3 regions of the Uliginosibacterium flavum genome follow, and region 2 is predicted to be linked to each of the others. Evidence: predicted binding sites of a transcription regulator. Region 2 holds the regulator's gene; each other region holds the start of a gene.
The links. The regulator sigma-54, encoded in region 2, starts transcription at its own class of promoters, with help from an activator protein. The targets are predictions, from matches to a motif close to TGGCACGCTTNCTGCTNA.

Region 1 (3,274 bases), on a different contig from region 2:
CTCCGTGAAGGCCAGCGAATAACCGTACACAACCCACAGCACGGTAATCAGCGAGAACACCACGAAGACCTGGATCAGCACCGACAGTGCATTCTTGGTGCGCACCAGACCGCCGTAGAACAGGGCCAGGCCAGGAATCGACATCAGGATCACAAAGGCGGTGGAAACCAGCAACCAGGCATTGTCGCCCTTGTCCGCTTTCAGGACAGGTGCGGCAACAGCCGGGGCTGAAACATCAGCGGCAGGCGCTGCAGCAGGCGCGGCCGCAGCAGGTGCCGTTGCCTCAACAGCGGCAGGGGCGCTGGCGTCTTGGGCCAGCACGCTGCCAGACAGCATGACGGAGAAAGCCGTCAGTGCAATGGCGAGAAACTTTTTCATTTGTCTCTACTCCCTTTTGGATCAGAGGGCTTCCGTGCCGGTTTCACCGGTGCGGATGCGGATGGCTTGTTGCAGGTCGAACACGAAGATCTTGCCGTCACCGATCTTGCCGGTATTGGCGGCTTTCTCGATGGCTTCGATCACCTGATCAAGCAAGGCGTCGTCAACAGCGACTTCAACCTTCACTTTAGGCAGGAAGTCGACCACATACTCGGCACCACGATACAGCTCTGTGTGGCCCTTCTGACGACCAAAACCCTTCACTTCGGTGACGGTGATGCCCTGCACGCCGATGGCGGAAAGGCCTTCACGCACTTCGTCGAGCTTGAAGGGCTTGATGATGGCGGATACGAATTTCATGGATTACTCCTTGATTCAGACGCGGTGCCTGCGCACCGCGTCCGTGGTGTGAAAATCAGAAAGATTTGGCGACAGACAGAACCAGGGTGTTCTCGCCCGTCTTCTTGCAGCTGCCACCATCGCTGATCTTGCATGCGTAGTACCAGCCCTTCTTGGCATTGGTACCCACGATCGCAGCGCCCAGGCCCCAGCCGTTCAGGTCATAGGTCGCGCCCAGCTTCCAGTCGGTGTAATCCAGCTTGCCGTAGTTCTTCACTTTCTGATGACCCACGTGCGTGTTCAACGTGATCTTCTCGGTCAGCGGAATGTTGGCGCTCAGATCAAAATAGCCCGAACCGGTGGACTTGCCCGGATCGGCATCAAAACAGTCGCCACCATCACCACCAACAACCGTGCTCTGGCAAACACCGCCGTAGGTATCCTTGTTCACGCCGAAGAAGTTGGTAAGGGTGTGTGAATACTTGAAGCTGACAACCTTGTAGCTCACGCCCACGTAGGCTTCCAGATTGTTGTACTTGGTCTTGGCTTCCACGGCATAGTGAGCGCCCGGGTAGTAGTAATACAGGCCGCCCACATCAAAGGTGAAATCGCCTACCGGCAGCTTATAACCGCCATAACCATCGATTTCCAGCGAAGCGCCGTTGTAATACTGGTTGCCGCTGACGTTCGACAGCCAAGTGCCAACATACACGCCGCTGGCGTGGCTATAGTCCAGGCCGCCCTGAAGTGCAGGCAGTTTGTAGGTCTGCGAAATACCACGGAAGCGATAGTCCGACACAATGCTCATGTTGCCGGTAAAGGTATGTGCCGAAGCGGGCTCATCAGCAGCCAGAGCAGGCAGGGCGGCAAAAGCGGAAAACAGGGAAGCGGCGATAATCGACAAACGCATGGGAGTGCTCCTGAAAGAAAGTTAAGGTAATGCAGCGAGGCTTTCTTAGCTGGATTCGTGCCAGATACTCGAAACCCTCGCCAATGCTTGCTCTACGTCACTTTCCAGAACCCTGCCCGAAAGGGCCGGCGCACTCTCTTCGCGCAGCACAACAGTGCCGCACCAAGTCGATGCATCACGCTGGTGCATAGCCTTGGCCGCAGTAAGCCCATGCCCGAAGAACCGCACAGAGCCTTCTTCTACAGACACCTTGCCTGAAGAACCCCGCCCAGAGAGGCTCTTCAGACAAGCCTTGCTCACCGACACTTCGGGCAGGCGCCGAATCTGCCGGCTCGGCTATACTCGCCCGACGCCCATTCAAGGAACATGCACATGATTGATCCCAGCAAACCCGCCCAGCTGTTTGAAGAGATGGGCAACAAGTTCGCCGAAATGATGCAGAGCGGCCCGGCCAAAGATTTCGAAAAGAACGCCAAAGCCATGCTGGCCGCGGGCTTCTCGCGCCTCGATCTGGTGAGTCGCGAAGAATTCGACGTGCAGAAAGCGCTGCTCCAGAGTGCCTGCGAAAAGCTCGCTGCACTGGAAAAGCGCCTCGCCGAGCTGGAAGCCGGAAAAGCCTGAGCACCGACCAAGGCGCGCGGAAATGAGCCTCGCCCTGATCAAAAGCCGTGCGCTGTGCGGCATGGACGCACCGGAAGTTACCGTCGAGGTGCATCTGGCCAACGGCGTCCCCTCGATTTCGCTGGTCGGTCTGCCGGACACCGAAGTCAAAGAGGCGCGCGACCGCGTGCGCGCCGCGCTGCTGACCTGCCAGTTCGAATTCCCGAACAAGCGGGTGACGGTCAATCTGGCCCCCGCCGATCTGCCCAAGGAGAGCGGGCGCTTCGACCTGCCGATTGCCATCGGCATTCTCGCCGCCTCCGATCAGATCAGATCTGCCACGCTGGATCAGTACGAGCTGGCCGGCGAGCTCTCGCTCTCCGGCGAATTGCGCCCGGTACGCGGCGCGCTGGCCATGGCCTGGCGCGCGGCCCAAGCCGGCCGCAGCCTGATCCTGCCAACCGAGAACGCCGCTGAAGCCGCGCTGGTGCAAGGCATCACCATCCTGCCCGCGCGCAATCTGCTCGAAGTCGCCGCGCACTTCAACGGCCACACCGCACTCACGCCCTTCACCGGCGAACCACTCACCGGCGAGCCGATTTATCCCGATCTGGCCGGCGTAAAAGGCCAGGCGCAAGCGCGGCGCATGCTCGAAGTCGCCGCCAGTGGCCTGCACTCCCTGCTGCTCTACGGCCCGCCGGGCACCGGCAAATCCATGCTCGCCAGCCGCCTGCCGGGCTTGTTGCCGCCGCTGTCAGAAGCCGATGCGCTGGAATCCGCCGCGATCCAGTCGCTAGAAAGTCGTTTCGATCCGGCGCGTTTCCGCACCCGGCCTTATCGCTCGCCGCACCATTCGGCTTCTGCGCCGGCACTGGTCGGCGGCGGTATGTATCCGCGCCCCGGTGAGATCAGCCTCGCCCATCACGGCGTGTTGTTTCTCGACGAGCTGCCCGAATTTGACCGGCGCGTGCTCGAAGCCCTGCGCGAGCCGCTCGAAACCGGCCACATCACCGTCTCGCGCGCCGCGCAAAGCGTGGATTTCCCGGC
Region 2 (3,274 bases):
CCAGGTTCGGTCTTACTTACAGAACAGCGGCGAGTCTCCTTTCGGAGCTCGCCGCTTGTCAGGTTGGAAATTGACAGTTCAGGACTTCATCCTGCAGTCGCGGCAGGCCCATTATAGGCCTCGCCCGCCCTGCTGCGTCCAGTCCGGCCGCAGCACAGCTGAACTGTGTTGCGCGCACGCTCAGTCCGCGCTTGCAATGCTCTGGCGCTTCACGGATTCATGACCGTGATCACCGGCTTTCTCCTTGTGCTTGAGTACCTGACGATCCAGTTTGTCAGCCATCGCATCGATCGCCGCATACAAGTCATCGTCTTCACACTCCACGTGGATATCCTTACCACGCACGTGCACTGTCACTTCAGCTTTCTGTTTGAGTTTTTGTACCGAGAGGATTACATGGGTTGCCGTCACATGATCAAAATGACGAATCACCCGATCAAGCTTGGTGCTGACATACTCGCGCAGGGCGGGGGTCACTTCAAGATGGTGCCCGGTGATATTGAGATTCATAAAACACTCCTCTCCTGTTAGATCGACTTGCGCTGACTGACCGGCGGAATATTGAGCAACTCCCGGTATTTCGCGATTGTCCGGCGTGCTACCACAATACCCTGCTGGCCCAACAATTCAGCAATCCGGGCATCAGACAAAGGCTTGCGCCCGTCCTCAGCCGCAACCAGCTGGCGAATCAGCGCGCGAATCGCCGTAGCTGAACATTCACCACCCGTATCGGTGGCAACGTGACTGCCAAAAAAATATTTCAGTTCAAAGACGCCACGGGCACTGGCCATATATTTCTGAGTCGTTACCCGCGACACCGTCGACTCGTGCAATTCCAGCTCTTCAGCGATCTCGCGCAAGGTAAGCGGACGCATCGCCACTTCGCCATGCTCGAAAAACTGTCGCTGCCGATCCACTATCGCCTGTGAAACCCGCAGGATCGTGTCAAACCGCTGCTGTACGTTCTTGATCAACCACTTCGCTTCCTGCAGGTGCGTCGACAGTGTGCTGCTTACGCCCCGGTTATGGTGAAGTATATCGGCATAGACCTTGTGAATCCTTAGCCTCGGCATTGCTTCCGAATTAAGATTTACCGTCCAGGCACCCCGATATTTCCGGACAACCACATCGGGAATCACATAACGCGTCTCGGGCGCGGCAAAACGAGCACCCGGCCGGGGATTGAGGCTGCAGATCAACTCCTGCGCGGAACGCAATGCATCGTCATTACAGGACAGTCGGCGCTTGAGCTTGGCGAAGTCACGTGCGGCCAGCAACTCCAGATTGCCATCAACGATGATCATGGACAAGCGCCGTGACTCGCTCTCCGGCAGGGTCTTCAATTGCAAAAGCAGACTTTCCTGCAGGTTGCGCGCCCCGATTCCTGCCGGATCAAGGCTTTGCACCTGATGCAGGGAAATCGTCAAATCTTCCAGCTCAACATCCCATTCAGGCGGAATCAGCGGAAGAAGCTCTTCAAGCTCCTGCAGCAACAGACCGTCATCATCCAGAGCCTCGATCACCAGCATGACCAAGGCGCGATCCCGATCCGTCATGGCCATCAAGGCAACCTGACCCAACAGATGATCCCGCAAGGACGTCGCTGCGGCCTGGAGATCCTGAAAATCGCCGTCTTCACCATCGCCACTTCCGTGCGAAGCCCCTTCACTGCGCCATTCGGCGGCCTCGCCGATGTCGTCATCCGACACACTGTCGTAGGCTTCGTTGATGCTATCGGGCATGTCGGCCACGCTCGCCGCTTCATACTCGTCCTCGCCCGAAGACACGCGCTCGCTGGAGTACTCCTCACCCGCAGTGGCCATACTGGCCTCTTGCGGCTCGGGCAGAGACGGACTTGCGCCCTCATCTTCCTCGCCCGCCTCGCGTTCCAGCATCGGGTTCTCCAGCAGCATGCGCTCGATTTCCTGATTGAGTTCGAGCGTGGACAGTTGTAGCAACTTGATGGATTGCTGCAACTGTGGCGTCAAGGCCAGTTGCTGGGAGAAGCGAAGCTGAAGCGAGGGTTTCATGCGGACAGTGATACCAGCCGGCCCATGCCGGCCTGATGAAAAACGTTATAAACGGAAATGTTCACCTAGATAAACTTGGCGTACCTGATCATTTTGCACAATCTCTTCCGGCGTACCACCCGCCAGCACTTCACCCGCATTGATGATGTAAGCGTGGTCGCAAATCCCCAGTGTTTCACGCACATTGTGGTCGGTAATCAACACCCCGATTCCACGTGCTTTCAGGTAGCTAATGATCTTCTGAATATCCAGCACTGCAATCGGGTCAACCCCTGCAAAAGGTTCATCGAGCAGAATCAAACGAGGGCGGGTTGCCAGCGCCCGGGCAATTTCCACCCGACGACGCTCGCCGCCGGAAAGAGACATTGCGGTCGCATCGCGCAGATGGGCAATGTTCAACTCATCCAGCAACTCATCGAGACGCTTCGCCTGCTCTGCTTTACCCAGCTTCTGCAGCTCAAGCACCGCCAGAATATTCTCGCTGACCGAGAGTTTGCGAAATACCGAGTTTTCCTGCGGCAGGTAAGACAAACCTTGATGAGCGCGCTTGTGGATCGGCCAGTGAGTCAGATCCGCACCATCCAGATGGATGCTGCCGCCATCGGCACGCACCAAGCCAACAATCATGTAAAAACACGTCGTCTTGCCCGCCCCGTTGGGGCCCAACAAGCCCACTACCTCACCACTGCCGACCTGGAAGGAAACATCGTGCACCACGGTACGCGACTTGTAGCGTTTCTTCAGGCTGGCTACCCTAAGCAGACTCATTAAATGGTTCTTTCAACATTGTCCGGATCACTTCAACCGTAAAACCACGCGATTGCATGAAGCGCGCTTGGCGCGCCCACTCGCTTTGATCCTTCGGCAACTCACCAAATTTTTTCGCCCACACCGCACGTGCGCGCGTCAGCTCATCCTCGACAAGACCTTCGCCCAACGCTGCTGCGGCAATTTCGTTACTCACGCCTCGATCAGCCAGTTCGCGCCGCAAACGTTCGACGCCCACGCGCCCGCCCTGAGTGCGCACCAAGCTTTCAGCAAAACGCACATCCGATTGCAGGCCGGTTTCGGCCATGCGATCCAGCACGGCTTCAACGTCCTGCCCTTCGACAGCCTTGGCTTTAAGCTTGCGCCGCAACTCCACGCGCGAATGTTCGCGCATGGAGAGCAGCCGCAAGGCCGTCGACTTGAGTGATGGAACCGGTTTCTTGCTCACAGACCTGAATTACTCCGCTTTCACCTGA
Region 3 (3,274 bases), on a different contig from region 2:
ATCATCAGGTACATCTCGACGATCAGCAGCAGTGTGTAGAAGCCCACAAAACCGGCAAGTGAGCCGTACAGCGATTCCACGCTGAGCGTGGAGACCGACAGGTGAGTGGGCAGCACGCCGTAAATGGTCCAGGGCTGGCGGCCGTATTCCGCGACGAACCAGCCCAGCTCGCAGGCGATCCACGGAGCGGGCAGCGACCATAAGGCGGCACGCAGCAGCCAGAGCTTTGTCATGAAAGTCCCCTTCACCGAATACCAGGCGGCCAGGCCAAACAACAGCAGCATCGCGAAGCCCAAGCCGACCATCAGGCGAAAACCCCAGAACAGCGGCGCCACGCGCGGGATCGTGTCATTGACGGCACGCTCGATCAGCTCCGGCGTTACCGCGTGCATGTCCGTCGTGTATTTCTTGAGCAGGAGCCCAAAGCCCAGATCCTGCTGGCGCGCCGCAAAGTCAGCCTTTAGCGCCGCATCCTGCGGATTCTTGCGCAAAGCCTCCAGCGCGATCACAGCCTGCACGCCCGCGGTGATGCGCACGCGATTCTTGGCTTTGATCTCGTGAATACCCGGAATCTGTGTGCTCACCGAGCGCGTACCGATCAAGCCCATCACCCAGGGGAACTTCAGCTCGTAGTCATTCTTCTGCTCCGCTTCATTGGGGAACGCAATCAGGTTCAAGCCCGCCGGCGCCGGCTCGGTTTCCCACATCGCCTCCATCGCGGCGAGCTTGGTTTGCTGCGCTTCGCCCAGCGTGTAGCCGGACTCGTCACCCAGCACAATCACCGAGCACACCGACGCCAGCCCAAAGGCGGCAGCAATGCGGAAGCTGCGCTTGGCGAATTCCACGTCACGGCCGCGCAATAGATACCAGGACGAAATCGAGAGTACAAACATCGCGCCGGTGACGTAGCCCGCCGACACGGTATGCACGAACTTGGCCTGTGCCACCGGGTTGAACATCACTGCCCAGAAATCGGTCAATTCCATGCGCATGGTCACGAAATTGAATTCAGCGCCGACCGGATTCTGCATCCAGCCATTCGCAATCAGGATCCACAGCGCCGACAGATTGGTGCCGATAGCCATCAGCAAGGTGACCAACAGATGCTGCTGGCGGGAAAGCCGATCCCAGCCGAAGAAAAACAGGCCGATGAAGGTGGATTCAAGGAAGAAGGCCATCAAGCCTTCGATGGCCAGCGGCGCACCGAAGATATCGCCGACGTAATGCGAGTAATAGGCCCAGTTGGTGCCGAACTGGAATTCAAGTGTGATGCCGGTGGTCACGCCCAGCGCGAAGTTGATGCCGAAGAGCTTGCCCCAGAATCGGGTCATGTCCTTGTAGACCTGCTTGCCGGTCATGACGTAGACGCTTTCCATGATGACCAGCATCCATACCATGCCCAGCGTCAGCGGCACGAACAGGAAGTGGTACATCGCGGTCGCTGCGAATTGCAGTCGCGATAGATCAACCAGATGCTCAGTGGCCATGCCGGGATTCTCCTGTTGCTGACGTTTTATCGGTTTGAACTGCTTGTGCCATCGCTTCACCATTCACCACGACTTGCTGGCCACGAAAGAAGGCCCACCACAAGACGAACAGAAGCACGAGTTTGATCAGCACAACGATGATCAGCTTTCGGGCAAGTTGGCGGTCTGTCATGGCGGTCTGGAAAGCAGGAACTAGTTGTCCTTATCAAGATCCAGGCCAGAAATCCTGGCCATGTCTTTTCCCTTGAACATCAGAGTCTTGCGAAAATTCATGGTCTGCTCTGTGCGGCAGCACGCATGCTGCGGCAGTACTTTGGCAGTTTTTTGGCAGCTATCAGGCAGTGCCATGGCAGAATATTTACCCTGCCCGTCTTCGGAGAAATCACCATGAGCGTGAGCGCCCACCCCTTGGCCGAACTGGTTTCCTTGCTGGAGGCAACGCCTGAGCCGCAGGTCATCTTCGATCAGTACTACCGCATCCTTGTGGCCAACGCGGCCTACCGCGAGCAGATCAAGGGCAGTGACAGCGTGATCGGACGGCGCTGTTATGAGGTCTCTCACCACTATTCTGAGCCCTGCGATCAGGCCGGCGAATCCTGCCCGCTGGCGCGCAGCCGTGAATCCGGCAAGCGCGAACGCGTGCTGCACCTGCACCACACGCCGCGCGGTGAGGAATACGTGAATATCGAGCTCACACCGATCCGCGATGCCACCGGCGAAATCGCCTATTTTCTGGAGAAGATGGAGCCGCTGCAGGTAGCGCGCGGCTTATCCGGCAGCACCGGGCTGATCGGGCGCTCGGCCGCCTTCCAGCGCATGCTGGAATTGATGAACCGCGTTGCCAAGTCCGAAGCGAGCGTGCTGCTTGAAGGCGAATCCGGTACCGGCAAGGAGCTCGTCGCCAATGCGCTGCACGCCGGCAGCCGGCGAGCCAGTGCGCCCTTCATCGCTGTGGATTGCTCGGGCATTCCGGAAACGCTGTTTGAAAGCGAGCTCTTCGGCCACGAACGCGGCGCCTTCACCGGCGCCGTTTCACGCAAGAGCGGGCTGGTCGAAGCGGCCAGCGGCGGCACCCTGTTTCTGGACGAGGTCGGCGACATCCCGCTGACCCTGCAAGTCAAACTGCTGCGCCTGCTGGAGACCGGCACCTATCGCAGTGTGGGTGCCACCGATTTGCGTCAGGCCGACATCCGCGTCATCTCCGCCACCCACCGCAAGCTGCGCGACATGGTGGCGGCCGGCAGCTTTCGTGCGGATCTGTTCTACCGCCTCAACACCTTCCCGATTGGCGTGCCGGCGCTGCGGGAACGCGTGGACGACATTCCATTACTGATTGAATCCCTGCTCGCCCGGGTCGCCCCGCACAAACACCTGAGCCTCGCACCCGATGCGCTACAAAGCCTGCTGCGCTACTCCTGCCCGGGCAATGTGCGCGAGCTGCGCAACCTGCTCGAACGCGCCAGTCTGATGTGCGATCACGACGTGATCGGCATCGCGCACCTGCCTGCTGAAGTGCTCGCTCCGCTTTTCTCGCCGCCAGCTTCCCCTGCAGAGATGGAGTCGCTTGATGATGCAAGGCTCCGTGCCGCCGTGCTCGCCCATCGCGGCTCGCGTCGCAGCCTAGCGCTCAAACTCGGCCTTAGCGAACGCACCCTGTATCGGCGCATCCGGAGATTGCCAGATCAGGAATAGATACTCGAAGAGCCTCTCTGAACAAGGCTGTCAGCAACGCACACCTGAAGAAGCCCGCCCATAGGTCATTTCAGAGCAAGCATCCCGAAGAAGTC

Region 1: ABXR19_RS03480 (TorF family putative porin) is a predicted target of sigma-54. The motif match lies at 1,673-1,690, and genes of this name have one in related genera.
Region 3: cydP (cytochrome oxidase putative small subunit CydP) is a predicted target of sigma-54. The motif match lies at 1,690-1,707, and genes of this name have one in related genera.

What each region holds. Positions count from the first base shown of each region.
Region 1 covers NZ_JBEWZI010000003.1:39,001-42,274, forward strand. The annotation lists gene amt (ammonium transporter) at 1-378, opposite strand, end outside; gene glnK (P-II family nitrogen regulator) at 400-738, opposite strand; gene ABXR19_RS03480 (TorF family putative porin) at 794-1,627, opposite strand; gene ABXR19_RS03485 (accessory factor UbiK family protein) at 2,000-2,248, shown strand; gene ABXR19_RS03490 (YifB family Mg chelatase-like AAA ATPase) at 2,271-3,274, shown strand, end outside.
Region 2 covers NZ_JBEWZI010000002.1:120,604-123,877, forward strand. The annotation lists gene hpf (ribosome hibernation-promoting factor, HPF/YfiA family) at 181-510, opposite strand; gene ABXR19_RS02235 (RNA polymerase factor sigma-54) at 528-2,030, opposite strand; gene lptB (LPS export ABC transporter ATP-binding protein) at 2,076-2,798, opposite strand; gene recX (recombination regulator RecX) at 2,785-3,246, opposite strand; gene recA (recombinase RecA) at 3,256-3,274, opposite strand, start outside.
Region 3 covers NZ_JBEWZI010000003.1:162,510-165,783, forward strand. The annotation lists gene ABXR19_RS04140 (cytochrome ubiquinol oxidase subunit I) at 1-1,487, opposite strand, end outside; gene cydP (cytochrome oxidase putative small subunit CydP) at 1,477-1,659, opposite strand; gene ABXR19_RS04150 (sigma-54 interaction domain-containing protein) at 1,875-3,179, shown strand.